DNA from 3 places in the Priestia sp. YIM B13489 genome. Region 3 is predicted to be linked to each of the others. Evidence: riboswitches for the same ligand, from Rfam matches in the RefSeq annotation. Region 3 holds a riboswitch; each other region holds the start of a gene.
The links. A riboswitch is a leader RNA that binds a small molecule or an ion and turns the genes downstream of it on or off. The one in region 3 is predicted to bind S-adenosylmethionine.
Positions count from the first base shown of each region.

Region 1: another riboswitch for S-adenosylmethionine. It lies ahead of ACFX4W_RS23995 (trans-sulfuration enzyme family protein); the one in region 3 lies ahead of ACFX4W_RS24710 (sulfite oxidase-like oxidoreductase).
Region 2: another riboswitch for S-adenosylmethionine. It lies ahead of mtnK (S-methyl-5-thioribose kinase); the one in region 3 lies ahead of ACFX4W_RS24710 (sulfite oxidase-like oxidoreductase).

Region 1 is NZ_JBHZOQ010000053.1:3,535,796-3,541,417, reverse strand. Features, by position in the region: gene ACFX4W_RS24000 (trans-sulfuration enzyme family protein) at 1-1,068, opposite strand, end outside; gene ACFX4W_RS23995 (trans-sulfuration enzyme family protein) at 1,052-2,197, opposite strand; SAM riboswitch class I at 2,269-2,386, opposite strand; gene ACFX4W_RS23990 (hypothetical protein) at 2,553-3,215, opposite strand; gene ACFX4W_RS23985 (hypothetical protein) at 3,285-4,457, opposite strand; gene ACFX4W_RS23980 (CotH kinase family protein) at 4,600-5,622, opposite strand, start outside.
Region 2 is NZ_JBHZOQ010000053.1:3,373,047-3,378,668, reverse strand. Features, by position in the region: gene ACFX4W_RS23165 (carbon-nitrogen family hydrolase) at 98-880, shown strand; SAM riboswitch class I at 972-1,122, shown strand; gene mtnK (S-methyl-5-thioribose kinase) at 1,258-2,430, shown strand; gene mtnA (S-methyl-5-thioribose-1-phosphate isomerase) at 2,466-3,524, shown strand; gene ACFX4W_RS23150 (hypothetical protein) at 3,659-3,823, shown strand; gene ACFX4W_RS23145 (methylated-DNA--[protein]-cysteine S-methyltransferase) at 3,824-4,327, opposite strand; gene ACFX4W_RS23140 (PAS domain S-box protein) at 4,346-5,622, opposite strand, start outside.
Region 3 is NZ_JBHZOQ010000053.1:3,660,844-3,666,465, forward strand. Features, by position in the region: gene ACFX4W_RS24680 (SPW repeat domain-containing protein) at 1-216, shown strand, start outside; gene ACFX4W_RS24685 (hypothetical protein) at 916-1,191, opposite strand; gene ACFX4W_RS24690 (YvrJ family protein) at 1,253-1,372, shown strand; gene ACFX4W_RS24695 (molybdopterin molybdotransferase MoeA) at 1,385-2,650, opposite strand; gene moaC (cyclic pyranopterin monophosphate synthase MoaC) at 2,765-3,253, shown strand; gene ACFX4W_RS24705 (MogA/MoaB family molybdenum cofactor biosynthesis protein) at 3,266-3,778, shown strand; gene ACFX4W_RS24710 (sulfite oxidase-like oxidoreductase) at 3,812-4,474, opposite strand; SAM riboswitch class I at 4,550-4,656, opposite strand; gene ACFX4W_RS24715 (hypothetical protein) at 4,801-5,169, opposite strand; gene ACFX4W_RS24720 (putative polysaccharide biosynthesis protein) at 5,183-5,622, opposite strand, start outside.

The DNA.
Region 1 (5,622 bases), 130 kb from region 3:
TTTTTCTTCACGCACTTCTTTTGGGATACTCGCATGAGACATTGTTGCAGGATGCGTTAGAATGGATTCAACTGCACCTAGACTAACGCCAATTGAAGCCAATTTGACTCCTTGTAAAATATGTCGCGCTACTTTTTCATCCTGTACTTGGAAAGAAATCATAGCTCCGTATCCATTTGCTTGTTCTGAAATCAGTTTGTGGTCCGGGTGACTTTTTAAGCCCGGGTAGTATACACGGCTCACTAGAGATTGTTCTTCAAGCCACTTTGCAAACTGCAGCGCTGTTTTTAACTGCTGATCTAAACGAACTTTTAATGTCTTAATTCCTCGAAGCAGTAAAAAACAATCCTGCGGTCCTAAGATAGCACCAAAAGCATTTTGTACAAACTTTACTTCTTCTGCTAGCTTTTCATCGCTTACCACAACTAGACCGCCAATGACGTCACTGTGACCGCTGAGATATTTTGTAGCACTATGAATCACAATATTTACACCAAGGTCAATCGGCTGCTGTAGATAAGGTGTTAAAAACGTGTTATCCACAATTGTAAGGAGGTTGCGCTCCTTCGCCAAACTTGCTACTGCTTTAATATCCGTTACCTGTAAAAATGGATTTGAAGGGCTTTCGATATAAATAGCCTTCGTATCTTTTGTGATAGCTTCTTCTACTTTCTCAACCTTCGTTGTATCAACAAAAGTTGTTTTGATACCAAACTTTGAAAATAATCGTGTTAATACACGATATGTCCCGCCGTACGTATCATGTGAAACTAAAATTTCATCCCCTGATTCAAAAATAGATAACACCGATGAGATAGCAGCCATACCTGATGAAAAAGCAAAACCAGCGTATCCATTTTCTAGCTGAGCAATGGTGTTTTCTAAAGCCTCACGAGTTGGATTTCCTGAACGAGAATAGTCATAGCGGCCGTTGTTCGTCTCATCTTCTTGGTTAAATGTAGATACCTGATAAATAGGTACGTTAACCGCTCCAAAATGACCGTCAATTCCTGTATTTGCATGAATTAAGTTCGTACCAAATCTATGTTTATTATTGTTGGTATGCATCAAATGCCTCCTTCAAATCTTTAATTAAATCATCTGCGTGCTCAATTCCAACTGATAACCGCAGTAAACAGTTTGTTACTCCGACACGATTTCGAATTTCTTCCGGAATATCAGCATGTGTTTGACGAGCTGGGAATGTCATTAAACTTTCCACGCCTCCTAAGCTTTCTGCAAATGTAATAACTTTGACATTTTCTAAAAGTACTGACACGATGTCAGGGTGTGAGACAGCAAAAGAAATCATGCCTCCAAATCCAGTTGCTTGTTTCTTCATGATTTCATAGCCTGGATGTGTTTCAAGACCAGGGTAATACACTTTTTCCACGAGATCATGAGCAGTAAGCCAATTTGCAATTTTCAGTGCATTTTCATTATGCTTTTCCATACGAAGCGCTAGCGTTTTAACACCGCGTAATAACAGCCAGCTATCCTGTGGACCTAAGATTGCCCCAGCTGCATTTTGATAAAAACGAATTTTCTCTCCTAAGCTACTACATCGAGCGACTACAAGACCAGCAACTACATCATTATGACCCCCAATGTATTTGCTTGCACTATGTATCACAATATCTGCTCCAAGCTCTAAAGGACGCTGATAATAAGGGGACATGAAGGTATTGTCAACGATGGTAAGCAAATCATGCTGTTTAGCTAACGCAATTGCTTCTGGCAAATCAGTCACGTGCATCATTGGATTCGTAGGTGTTTCAATAAATAAAGCTTTCGTATTGGGACGAAGCGCATCTTTTACTTGTTCGAGATGGGCTGTGTTGACGTACGAAACAGTAATTCCTTGCTCTGAAAAAATTTCATTTAGTACTCGGTACGTTCCTCCGTATAAATCCTCTGATACAATTAAATGATCTCCGTTTTTAAATAGTGCTAAAACTGCCATTACACCCGCCATTCCTGAAGCGAATGCTACTCCTACTTCTCCTTTTTCCAAAGCAGCAATTGCTTCTTCCAATGCTGTACGAGTAGGATTTGCCGTACGTGCATAGTCAAATCCTGTACTTTGCCCTAAAGCAGGATGAGCAAATGTTGATGCTTGGTAAATGGGGGTTGTAATAGAACCTGTTGAAGGGTCACGACCTACTCCTGAACGAACTAATAAAGTTTCAATTTTCATCTATTTCTCTCCTTAACTCAAAATAAAAAACACTCTTCACAGATGGAAGAGTGTTCGTTTATACACGATTTCTCTCATCTGTTAGAACAATACTGATGTTCCACAGGAATTAGCACCGTTCAAATGAATGTTTCATTTGATGGTTGCCGGGCATCGCAGGGCCAGTCCCTCCGCCACTCTGGATAAGAGTTCTATATAATTGTTGGTGGTTAACGTTTGTTGTTAATAACTTTAATAAAGATTTTCTATATTGTCAACATAATTTTCTAAAAAATTTAAATCGTCTCATTTGTTTATTCAATATACTTGTCCTGATAAACACATAAAAAAAGAGACGAAAGCGAGGTCTCTTTTTTTAAGGCAAGTGTACAGATTTTACGTGAGCTAACTTCCAATACATACTTTCTCCATTTGCCGTAATTAGTTCAACAATATTATTAGAAACTTCTTTAAGTACGCCAATCTTTTCTGATTGATCCCCTAAATCTAATACGACCAGCTGATTTTCATATTTTTTAAGCTGCTCTTCAAAGTTTCTGACAAAAGGTGCAGAGGCGGGCCTTACGGGGAGCTCTTTGTCACTTAAAGAATAAGGGGTTAACTCATTACTGTAAGGGGTAAGCCATTTCAAATGATGCAGAGAAACAAAGACATTTTTATACACTGGAGAATAAAACACAAGATAATCATTCAGCACGCTTGTGATATAGCCATGCAATGATTTCCCTCCCGTTACATAAATTTCAATAAATTTCCCTTTTGCCTGCTGTAAAATATTACGATAAGAAATCCGCTGACTTTCTTCTATCAAATTCTCTTCTATTTCACGTAAAACCGTATAGTCTTCTTCGGATACTTCCCGCAAACGATGCATGTGTAAAAGAGGAATATACAAATAATCATGTCCATTATACAAAACCATAATATCTAATCCAAGATCAATAAGTCTGCCAACAAATCTCGTTTTACCTGAAATATCCAACTCCACAATTTTATTGATATAATGATTCATACTCATACTCATTCTCCTCCTTTTTCCTATATGTTAGAAAAGGTGCTTTATAAGCACCTTTTATGTTCCATTTCATCATGCTTTCCAACGATAATTTTTCGTTTTAATAACTTTCTCGGCCGGTGCTGAAGAGCGTGAACCCGTACGGCGTCCTCGAGAGCGATCGTCTGTGCGTCCACCCGTACGGCGTCCTCCCGAGCGATCGTCTGTGCGTCCACCCGTGCGGCGTCCTCCCGAGCGATCGTCTGTGCGTCCACCCGTGCGGCGTCCTGTACGTTCTCCCGTACGGCTTCCTGTACGTTCTTCTGTAGACTTCGCAGCTTCAGCCTCTCCATTTTCTTCTGTTTCTTCATTATTTTGATTGTTATCGTTTTGCTTAAAAGCCCCTTTTGCTCCCACACAAATGGTTTTAACGTGTCTTGGCTGTAAGCGTAATACTTGATTATTCTGCACAAGTGTAAATGTACCATTTCGGCTTTGTACTAACACGCCCTCTACAGCTTCAGGTCCTCCATTATTGATTGATACCCATTTATGAGAAAGGTGGGCAAAAAGATCGTTAAAGCTTTTGGATTTCATATATTCTGGTTCTTGGCTCACTAAGAGTTCATTTGCAGATTGACTAGTTTGATCTCCGTTGTTGTTTTGATATTCACTCACACTCTTAACGTGTTCAGTATTAATATAGACGACACCGTCGTCCTCTGTGAGTAATACTATATAAGCAGATTCAAATGAACCTAAGACATCAAGAAGCTGACCTGCTTTTTTCTCAGGTCCACCTTGGTTAACCTGCACATATTTAGTTTTCATCAATGATAAAGTTGTAGCAAAAGTTTTTCCTCGATATAATTCTAATTCTGCGCTAATTCCAGTAAACGTTTGTGCCGAATTTGACATAGTATCTTCAGTGATACTTTTTACATGCGCTAAGTGATAATATACAAGTGTATATTCTTGTTGATTATTATTTTGGTTGTTTTGGTTGTTATTTTCACCATTATTGTTATTATTGTTATTGTTGCTTTCCACTGCTAAGATTAAATAATCTGATTGCACGTCAACCAAATAACCTGTTTTAGATTCAGGTCCTCCACGATAAACGGTCACCACTCTTCCTTTTAGGGGTTTGAAGTGAGAAGAATAGCCTTTATCAGGCATTTGTATATTTCGGCTGCGTTTTTGGCTTGATTTTTGGCGTGGATTTTGATTTTGCCCTTGTTCTTGGCCATAGTAATAGTTACTCATTGTTTTTCCTCCTTATTAGTTATCCTTATTGGTCATTCATACTGTATATATACGTATCATGTACAGCTATTGATTTCCTGCATTTGCCTATTATTAACAAAATCCACTGTTGCCTATAAATTGCCTATAAATCTACCTCTTTTTAAAGAGTCAAAAGGTTATTTTCAATATATGCTGTTCGTTCTTTTATAAAAGACAGCATAAATTCCGGTTCTTTGTGAAATTGTTCCAAGTTATCTTTTACGTAAGGATCTTTTAATACATAAGGAGCAATATACTCATGCAGTTGATAAATGATTGGTTTCATGTATTCTATTGTAAATTGATTATTTAGAACATTGTTCATTTTTTGAATATATCGCTTTTTAATGCTGTTCACGGCCAGTAAGCGAGCTGTAAGCGTATTAAATCCTTGTGCGCGGACATAGTCTCCTTCCATTACTTTTCCATTTACATCTCTTCCCCAAGTTGCATCATAATCCCATGGAATCAGTTCAAAGCGCCCGCTTTCATGATTTAGATAGAGGGCATAGTTATGGACAAAACCGTCGTAATTCTGCATACAAATAATACCGACTAACCAAGATAAGTAGCGGTCGACGTTCAGGTACTTCTCAATATTCTGTTCGAATTCCGTATTTGTCCACGTATTAAGATTAAATATAAACTTTTCTAATTTTTCCTCATCCCCTTCTTTCACTGCTTTATCTTCATATCCAGATAACAAAGTTGTTTTCGGCCTTTTATCCAAATCGCTCATCAAAGAAAAATTAGCATCTCCGTCCACTGCATAAAATATGGATCCATCCGCTAAATTTCTTTTTTTCAAAAATAGTTCATCTACCGATTCGAGTTGAAGATATATTCCTTCATTTTTCCCATTAATCTTAAGAGTGACAAACTGAGAATGAGGAGATAAAACGTCTAAAGAAGAGAAAAAATCGAGGGACAATTTGTTGCGCATAAGCGATGGATCTTTGTATTCAGCGTTTAGGTGTATTTCTTTGGCTCGCTGAAATATTTTTGGAGAATAAAATTCAATATAATATGACTTTTTTTTCATCTTCCGAATGTGGGAGCCTCTTAGCAGCAAATCAATATCGTAGCGTTTTTTGTTAAACTTCATCGTTGCCTGAACCGCTTCTTCTGACCAAATATCTCTTTG
Region 2 (5,622 bases), 290 kb from region 3:
CAAAAAATTCTTGAAATTCTAGTCACAAATAATATATTGTAATACTCAACTTGTAAAGTCATTTTTTTCAACTACTAAAAAAAGGACGGATGATAAAGTGAGTGTAAAAATTACGTGTTTGCAGCTTGATATTGCGTTTGGAAACCCAACTAAAAACCGAAAATATATCGAACAAAAAATGACGGAAGCCCTGAAAGAAAACCCTGATATCCTTGTGCTTCCTGAGCTATGGGATACAGCTTATGATTTGACGCGGCTAGACGAAATTGCAGATGATGAAGGACAGCAAGCCAAGCAATTAATCTCTCAGTTTGCTAAAACGAACGAAGTAAATATTGTGGCAGGTTCGATCGCGAAAAAAACAGAGCAAGGCATCACGAATACGATGTATATTTTTGACCGAAAAGGTCGTGAAGTATCACAATACAGTAAACTGCACTTATTTAAATTAATGGATGAACACCTGTATTTAGAAGCAGGAACAGCAAAAAATCTTTTTACACTTGAACAGTCACTGTGCGCAGGAGTTATTTGTTACGATATTCGTTTTCCAGAATGGATTCGGGTTCACACTAGCAGCGGAGCAGAAGTCTTGTTTGTTGTCGCTCAGTGGCCGGCTCCAAGACTTGCCCACTGGAAAGCCCTGCTCATTAGCCGTGCAATCGAAAATCAATGCTATGTAATCGCATGTAATCGTGTAGGCCAAGATCCTAATAACACATTTGCCGGACATTCCTTAGTCATCGATCCGTGGGGAGAAATAATCGCTGAAGCTGGCGATAGCGAAGAACTTTTGAGTGCTGAGGTTAACCTGGAACTTGTAAAAGAAATTCGTAAACAAATTCCCGTCTTTACAGATCGCCGTACAGAATTTTATTAATTATGTATTGACAGCCGTTTTTTTGCATGATACGATTTTCACCAGATATCATAAAATATTCAAACAAATCAAAATTGAATAAGTAATCGTACTCTTATCAAGAGTTGGCTGAGGGATTTGGCCCTGTGAAGCCCAGCAACCGACCGTCATTCCATCCTAAGATGGATCACACCCGTAAAACATGTTTTACAAAGGCACGGTGCTAATTCCAACAGAAAGTAATTTTTTCTGGCAGATAAGAGGTTTGAACACTACAATCAAGCCTCTTTCCAACGAAAGAGGCTTTTATATTTTCTAAAATTATAAAAGCCTCCATATATTCTTAAACCTATTAACTTAGTAAACAAATCAGTTTAATAAACTATGGAGGGATTCCGATGTCAACAACAAAAACAGAGAAATATCACCCTTTAACAGAAATTTCAGCAATCAAACTTGTGAAAAAGCTAGGTCTTTTTGATGCCACAGAAGCACTGACTGCCCGTGAAATTGGTGACGGCAACTTAAATCTCGTCTTTCACATCATAAATGATCAAACAAATAAATCCATTATCGTCAAACAAGCGCTTCCCTATGCAAAAGTTGTAGGCGAAAGCTGGCCTCTATCCTTGAACCGTGCCACAATTGAAAGCAATGCGCTCAAGCAATTCGGTGCATTTACGCCAGAACTTGTGCCCGCTGTTTATTACCACGATGAAACGCTTGCTGTTACGGTCATGGAAGACCTGTCTCATTTAACGATTTCTCGCGCCGGACTTATTCAAGGTGAAAGTTATCCTCTGCTCTCACAGCATATCGGTTCTTTTTTAGGACATATTGCGTTCAAAACGTCTGATTTCGCCTTAAAACCTCAGGATAAAAAAGAAGAAGTTGTTAAGTACAGCAACCCCGACTTATGCAATATTACGGAAGATTTAGTTTTTACAGATCCTTTTTTTGATATTGATACAAATGAATTTGAAAAAGCGCTGCGTCCTGATGTAGAAGAATTGTGGAATGATGGTGATGTAAAGCTACAAGCAGCAAAATTAAAATATAAATTTTTAACAAATGCGCAAACGCTAATCCACGGTGATTTACATACAGGCAGCATCTTTTCTAGCAGTCAAGAAACGAAAGTGATTGATCCAGAATTTGCTTTTTACGGTCCGTTTGGATTCGATTTAGGGCAATTTGTTGCGAATTTATTTTTAAATGCTCTTTCTCGAGAAACAAATCGCGAACCGTTATTTGCACACATTACGAACACATGGAACGTATTCAAAGATACCTTTACTGCGCTTTGGCATTCTGAAAACACTGAACCTTTCGCTAAAGATGAGCGCTTATTACATGAAATTTTAACGCAAACGTGGCAAGATGCTGTTGGATATGCAGGATGTGAAATCATTCGACGTACGATTGGCTTAGCTCACGTGGCGGACTTAGACGAAATTTCTTCAGAGGAAAGAAAAATTAACGCTAAACGTACTGCGTTAAAAATTGGACGCTATTTGCTTCTGCACCAACAAGATGTTTCACCAAATGAATTTGAACATTTACTTCGATAACGAATAATGTACACAATGAAAGGATCGGTATCAGCATGACAAATACACTATCACTTCCGCGCTCAGTGGAATGGAATGAATCATATATTACTTTATTAGATCAGCAGCAGCTTCCTGGCAAAGTTGAATATATTAAGCTGCAAACCATTAAAGACGTATGGGATGCTATCACTACCTTGAAAGTACGCGGAGCTCCTGCAATTGGCATTACGGCGGCTTTTGGTCTTGCTCTTTCTGCGCTTAGCTATGACACAGATTCAGTCAAGGAATTTAACAAAAAACTAGCTCTTGATCAACAGTATTTAGCTAGTTCACGCCCTACTGCCGTCAATTTATTTTGGGCATTGGAGCGCGTAGCGAAAAGCGCTGAATCCGCTTCGTCCGTTAATGAAGCTAAAACAAAAGTTGTTCATGAAGCTATTCAAATTCAAGTAGAAGATGAAGAAACGTGCTACCGAATTGGAGATCATGCTCTTTCTTTATTTAAAAAGAAAGATAAAATCATGACAATATGTAATGCTGGTTCAATTGCTACAGCTTATTACGGAACAGCCTTAGCACCTTTTCACTTGTCTAAGCAGCGCGATATTCCGCTTGAAGTATTTGCCTGTGAAACAAGACCCGTTCTTCAAGGTTCTCGCTTAACAGCCTGGGAACTTCAGCAGTCGGGAGTGGACGTGACGCTGATTACGGATAATATGGCCGCTCATACCATTAAAACAAAAGGAATTAATGGGATTATTGTAGGTGCTGACCGCATTGCAGCAAATGGCGATACGGCTAACAAAATTGGAACATATGGACTTGCTCTTTTAGCGAAAGCATTCGGTATTCCATTTTACGTAGCAGCGCCGCAGTCCACATTTGATTTATCTATTCAAGACGGCAGCAGCATCCCTATTGAAGAACGTTCACCTAAAGAAGTAACGCACATTGGAGATACACAAATTGCTCCAGACGGAATCTCTGTGTACAATCCAGCTTTTGATGTGACGCCAAGCGAACTGATTACGGCCATTATTACAGAGCATGGAATTATCCATTCCCCGTCTTTGGAATCCATTCAAAAAGTTTTATTGCAATCTGCTCAATAAAAAAAGCCGCTGCTATGCGGCTTTTTTTTGTTGAGCACTGGTTTTCACCTGCATTTGTAACACAATTGTAACAGTACTCTCTTCTTTTTCTACATATATTATAGGGGATTCTTTTTGAATAAGGGGGAGTAAATATGAGTTCAGAGCAAAAAACGGATAAAAACAAAGCGCTGAATCGTAAGCAGCACTATCAGCTATTCGATTTATCCAAAGATGAAGAACTAAATTCCCTTCCTTCTCCTCAGCAAATTGACGGTGTTTTTGTGCAGGGAGAAGGCTGGAAATTGGACGGTGAATAGTTATTTTAACTCCAGAGCGCCTTTTGCTACATTTCTTTCAAGCATTAATAGTTTCTCTTTTATATGAGTTTGGGAACCTGCATAACCTGTTAAAGCTCCATTTTTTCCAATCACACGGTGACAAGGTAAAATAATAGGCAGTGGATTTCGACGATTCGCTTGTCCCACAGCCCTTACGGCTTTAGAGCGATTAACAGACTCCGCTACATCACTATAAGACCACGTTTGTCCATAAGGTATACCTTTAAGCGTTAACCATACTTCTTTTTGGAAGTCTGTTCCTTTTATATCCAAAGGCAAATCAAATGTTAACGTGCGCCCTCCAGCATAATCCTGCAGCTGTCGCTTTGCTTCTTTCACATGATGATAATTTTCGTCATGGACAAGTTTTTTAAGCTGCTCGTTATGATCATCGCTATCAAACCAAATATGTTGAACCCCTTTTTCCGAGGCTACAATATAAATTTTCAAATCAGAAAATAAATTCATTTCTCCGTAGTACATATTTTTTATCCTTTCTAATTAAGCTGGAAGAATAACATGAAAAGCTGTGCCTTCTCCTATTTTGCTTTCCACTTCAATTCGCCCTTTATGTTCTTCGATAATTTTATATGAGACCATCAAACCGAGTCCCGTTCCTTTTTCTTTTGTCGTATAAAATGGTTCTCCTAAGCGCTTGATGCGCTCTTCGGGCATTCCGTCTCCTTGATCTCGAATGGAGACCGTCACGTAGTGCGGCTCTGTAGAGTAAACTTCAACAATAATTCTTCCTCCGTTTGACGTGACTTCAATTGCATTTTTAATGACATTTATTAGTACTTGCTTAATTTGGTTCGGCTCGCAGTATACCATTGGCAGGTGAGGAGACACACTTAGTTCAAACTGAATATTTTCTAAAAGCGCTTGAGCATTTAATAAATCAATCGTTTCTTTAACAACCCCAGCTAGATTTTTCTTTTCAAACTTTACGGCCTGTGGCTTAGCGAGTACGAGAAACTCTGTAATAATGGTTTCAATTCTTTTTAATTCGGATTTAATAATATCAAAATAAAGAGAGTGATCTTCTTGAATGCTGCTTTCTAACAGCTGCACAAACCCTTTTAAAGCTGTCATCGGGTTGCGGATTTCATGCGCAATCCCAGCTGCTAACTGGCCGACTACTTGAAGCGTATCCGATTTTCGAATCTGCTCTTGCATTTGATTTCGTTCCGTTACGTCTCTTAAAAGCGTCATATATAGACCTGGCAAGATATCTTTTTTCGTGGAAAATTCGATATTTTTAACTTTTTCGTTCCCCGTAACGTACGTAATCTCTCCTTCTGCTTCCCCTTTTTGCTCAATCGTTTCTTTATGCTCAATGACCGCATCTAAATTCGCTGAAGAAATAAAATCCTCCATGGAGTGCGCACAAATCTCCTCTTTGCTGAGTTCTAGAATATCACAAAGAGAAGAATTTACATCAACAATATTTCGCTTGCCGTCCCATAAAACTAACCCATCGATCGAACCATTAAAAATCTGTCTGAATTTCTCTTCGTTATTCCGAAGCTCCTGTTCGATTTTTGTACGTTCACTGATGTTTCGAAAAATCGTTAAATGGTCTCCTTCTATAATGCCTTTTTTCCCTGTGAATTCCAACTGTTTGATTTCTCCATTTGGCATGTAAAAAGGAAGCTGATTACGAATTTCTCCTTTTGTTTGAAACGTTTGGAGCACCTTTAACGCACTAAAGCTTTTTGTATCGATAAACGTATACAAATTGCTTCCAATTAATTTGTTTAACGGCAGCTCAAATGTAC
Region 3 (5,622 bases):
CAAGTAATCACATCTTTTTTGGGAACTGCTAAACCAGAATCGAATTCATGGCAAAATTGGATTTCACTTATTAGCGGATTATGGTTTGTCCTGTTTCCTTTTATTTATTCATTAAAAGATGGTGTAATTTGGTCTAGCATCATACTTGGGTTAATGACCGTACTATTTAGCTTATGGAGCTTGAACTCTAAATCAAAGCTAAAAGCTGTTAGTTAAAGAATGAATAATATTCCACTTTTTGCTTAAACTACTCAAGATACCGCAACGTATCGACTATGTGAGAATAATTCTCCTAGCAGAAAAGCTCCCTACGAAAATAGGGAGTTTTTTCTGCGTTAAAAAGGTGATGATTAATTTTATCTTCAACTTTTTTTACATATCTTTATACGCGTCATCCTCAAGATGTCCAATACTTCTAAATAGTAAATGATCTAACGTCTCATTTCCCATAAAATCAAATATTCTATAAAGTTAGTTCCTCATATTTAAAACAGCTAGCTGTTTTAAATAGTTACGAAGACGAATTTTCGGATTTAATTCTGTATTTGCAATATGCTTTACATAGCGAATTGAACTTTTAATAATATCATAGTCACTGATTTTATTTGCACGATACTCGACAAAAGGTGGAAGATAGGACATGAACAGTTAAATTCGTTTGCCTCAAAACGGATTCCTTCCACTTTTTATTGATTCGAGAAGATTCAATATGTGGATGTGCAATGAGTATTAATGTTTTCATATATAGACTTATTAATACGAGAGCAATAGAAAAAGAAGAAATTTGCACATGAAATTTATTGATTAATAAATTAGTGTATTTTAGGTATGGCCTATACACGAGTAGTTACCGTAATTACCATTCTAGGTAGTAAAAATAAAAGGTGGTGAAAGAAGTTTCTCTTTCACCACCTTTTATTTTGCTTTTAAATCAAATTCTTCTGTTTTACCGTCCCATTTGATAGTTACATGAAAGGGATCAGAACTATCTTGTTTTGCACACCCTTCACAAGCATCATTGATACCCATTTTGCCATCCACTGGTGTGGAAGTTACATCGATACTGCCATAACTACCTTCAATTTTATATGTAACTTCTCCAATATTATCTTTATTGGGTCCTTTATAAATAATGCTTCCTTCACCATTTTCCCTATCTTTATCTTGAGTTAAAAAATACTGAGAAATCACATATTATAATATATCTTCTAAGTGAAGGAGGTATGCTATTATAGAAAACTTAGTTAGCTATATTAAAGATTTAGGCTTTCCAATTGCCCTATCTTTTTACTTACTTGTTCGCATTGAAAGCAAATTAGATAGAATTACAGAGCTGCTTCAAGTTCTTATTGAAAAAAAGGACAAGCAATAAGCAGAATGCTATTTATACCCAAAGCGAACTCGTTCCTTCGTTTTCAAGATGCAGCACGTTCACTTCTGTTCCTTTGTCATATCCATGCTCTCCTCCTGGAAGAACAATCAGCGCGTTTGCTGCAGCTAATGATGAAATAGCCCCTGACTTGTCCATGCCAACAGGCGTCACAACAAGCTTTCCGCCTTCATCTGAAATCTCTCCTCGCACCATTCGCGTAAAAGCATTAGGTTCTTTGAAACGGCCCTTTAATACCGCTTTTGTTTTATGTAAATGAGGCGCTGGTGAATACAAAAAGCTGCGAACAATCGGACGAACAAACAGTTCAAACCCGACATAGCAAGCAGATGGATTTCCTGATAGTCCAAACAGCAGCTGTCCGTTTCGTTCTGCGACTGTTGTAACGCTTCCTGGGCGCATCGCAATTTTGTTAAACAGCACATTCGCACCAAGCTTTTCATAAATAGCCGGCAAATAATCATAGTCGCCAACGGATACCCCGCCGGTTGTTAGTAGAATGTCCACTTCTTCAAGCGCTTTTTCTACCGCTTCATAGCAGCGGTCAAAATCATCTTCAAGCTTTCCTAAGTATTTCGGAATTCCCCCGCTTCTTACAATTTGCGCAAGTGCCATATAGGAGTTGCTGTTGCGAATTTTTCCTGGTTCTAACGGCTCGTTCACATCAAGCAGTTCGCTTCCTGTTGTTAACACGCCAACCACGGGCTGCTTCACGACAGCGACATCCGCATAGCCAAACGTAGCTAAAAAAGCGGTGACGCCTGGATTAATGCGCGTTCCTTTGGAAACAAGCACGTCTCCTTTTTTTGTTTCTTCTCCTTTTAATGCAATGTGTTCCCACTTTGAAGCCCGCCTGCTTAACGCCATATACGTTTTGCCTTCTTTTTCATACGACTTCGTTACTTCAAGCATCACAACCGCATCACATGAATGAGGGACCTGCGCTCCTGTCATAATACGCACCGCTTGAAACGGCTTTACTTCTTCTTCAAAAACAAAGCCTGCACCGATTTCACCTACTACTTCGAACTCAACAGGATGTTCACTTGAGACTTCTACGCAGTCTTGCGCTCGAACCGCAAAGCCGTCATAAAGCGATTTATTAAAATGAGGAACGTTTTGGTCGGCGATAATATCTTCTCCTAAATAGCGTCCGTAGCTTTCGGTGATCGATACGCGTTCGATGCTGCCTTTTCTTTTATAAGTCATGACTTTTTCAATTGCTTCAGGAATTGAAATAGGTGTTCTGCTTTCTAACATACATTCTTCACTTCCTTTATGTCTGTTCACTTTTTACGCTATGGTGTAAAATCATAGCATATCTCACTATTTCTATCATACAACAAAATTTACTGAAAAAGGATGAAAACACCGATGTCTTCTTTTACACATTTTAATGACCAGGGCCGTGCCAACATGGTCGATATTAGCGAAAAATCTATCACGCGCCGCGTTGCAACAGCTCGTTCAAGCATACTCGTTAACAAAGAAATTCACGAAGCCATTGTAGAACATAAAATTGGAAAAGGCGACGTGCTTGCTGTCGCACAAGTAGCGGGAATCATGGCAGCAAAACGCACGTCTGACATTATTCCTATGTGTCACCCTCTTTTATTAAAAGGCGTAAACCTTTCATTTGACTGGGATACAAGCAATGATCAGTACCGTTTATTAATAGAAGCAACTGTTAAAACGGAAGGCTCAACGGGCGTTGAAATGGAAGCTTTAACTGCCGCTTCTGCCTGCGCTCTAACCGTTTATGATATGTGCAAAGCCATTGATAAAGGCATGATTATCGGCGAAACGTATCTGCTTGAAAAATCTGGCGGCAAAAATGGTGACTACAAGCGTACGGAAGCGTAAAGGAGGTACATAATGAGCGTACATGAACATAAATCCAAAGCAACACAGCCCGTTCGCTGCAAAGTCATTACAGTATCAGATACACGTACAAAAGAAACCGATAAAAGCGGCGCGCTAATGATCCAACTTCTGAAAGAACACGACATGCAGGTCGCTTCCTATGAAATTGTAAAAGACGACCAAACGTCGATTCAACAAGCGATACTTGCCGGATGCAGTGCTGAGGACATTGACGTTGTTCTCACAAACGGCGGGACCGGCATTACAAAACGAGACGTCACAATTGAAGCCGTTCAAGCGCTGATTCATAAAGAAATCGTTGGGTTTGGCGAGCTGTTTCGCATGCTGAGCTACACCGAAGACATTGGCAGCGCAGCAATTATGAGCCGAGCAATTGCCGGGACGATTAACGAAAAAGCCGTTTTTTCTACACCAGGATCAAGCGGTGCTGTTCGTCTAGCTATGACCAAGCTGATTTTGCCTGAACTTCGCCACGTTGTGTGGGAATTAAACCGCCAGCGCTGACAAAATGCCTATGCACACGCATAGGCATTTTCATTAATCATAGTCTTTATGTACCCACTCATCTTCTGGAATGCCTAAATCTTCTCCAGAAAAACGCTCTTCTTTAAACGGATCTCCTCTAAGATGAAAGCCGTTTTGCTCCCAAAAGCCAGGATGATTTTCATCAATAGCTTCAAAGCCTCGGAGCCATTTAACACTTTTCCAAAAGTACAAATGCGGAACAACCAATCGCAGCGGATATCCGTGCTTAGCTGTAAGCGGCTCTCCGTTAAAGGAATGAGCGAGAAGAATATCGTCTCTCAGTAAATCTTTTACCTCAATGTTTGACGTATAGTCATTATCTCCGTGCAGCATGATGTATTTACTTTTTAGCTCCACGCCAACTGCTTTTAAAAAGTCTGTAAACAGCACGCCCGTAAATTCATTATCAAGCCTTGTCCATCTCGTTACGCAGTGAATATCACATTTCACCGTCGTTTGCGGCATGTCCAATATATCTTGATACGAAAGCGTCACTTCCTTGTCTACCAACCCAAATACCCGAAGCGTCCATTCCTCTAAGTTATACTCCGGCACGTCGCCTTCATGTAAAATCGGAAAGCGCTCCGTTACTACCTGACCCGGAGGCACTCGTCCTTCATACTTTGGATCAATTTCCGGTGTTTTCATTCGTTTAATACGGTCTGCTTTGTTCAAATTATCACCTCATTGTTTTTTATACATAAAAAGCCCTTCCTTAAATAAATAAGGAAGAGCTTTGTTTCAGCTTCTTCCTTATCTCTAAGAGCAGTACACTCTTAAGGATTTGGCACCATTCTGTCATAGACAGCGGTTGCCGGGTTTCACAGGGCCAGTCCCTCCACCTCTCTTGATAAGGAAACAAATTGTATTTGTTTTATGTAATAAAGTCAGTATTAAGCTTTTTGTCATAATTGTCAATATTATTTTTCTTTTCCGCAAAAAAACTTTAAAAACAGGTAGGGTTATAAGATTTTAGTCTACTAAAATACCATATAAAACCTTTACCCTTCTCCATCAATCATCGTATACTTCTTGGCAAAACGCTTGTAGTAAATTTGCTCATCCTCTTGTCCATCGTTAAAAACAAGTCGGTTATGATCAATATCTTTTTCTTTTAACATATAGCCTTTTTCATTCATCATATGAATATATTCATCTAAATGTCCTTTTTTCACCATATAGTGAAGAGCATCATCTGAATCTGTAGTCCTCGCTACATCTTGACTTCCCACTTCTAGCTTGAATACAGCTGTTGCTGTTTGAACGGGACGATAATCGCCAAACAATCTTTCCCAATTTAATAGCAGCAGCGCGCCGGAAATTATTATACACCCTCCAGCCGCCACGGTTAGTACAAATCGTTTTGACACTACTTTCTCTCCTTTACATTCTTTTTCTTCTATTTAATACAACGGATTGCCCTAAACTTGTTTTTACGCCAAGTCCTAGATACACGGCAGCACCTAAAGCAATTGAAATACAAGATGTGCTCATCGCAAGTGAAGATGCAGACAGCTTATTTTCTAAAAAATAGTGAGAAGTATAATTGCCGATAATCACAGCGGCTGACATCACACTTACTAATAAAACAGGTGTCAACGCAGCTTGTCCCAGTGATTGAACTCGGTAAGAAATGGATTTTTCAATTAAATAAAAGTTATATATAACCGATACACCATACCCTCCGTAAGTCGCGACAACCGGTCCAATTTCTTTTAAGCATGAAACCAGCAGTACGTTTAATACTATCTTCACAACAATTCCTAAGCCCAAGCCTAAGATTAGCTTCTTTTGCTGATTAATTCCTTGGAGAATTGCGGCTG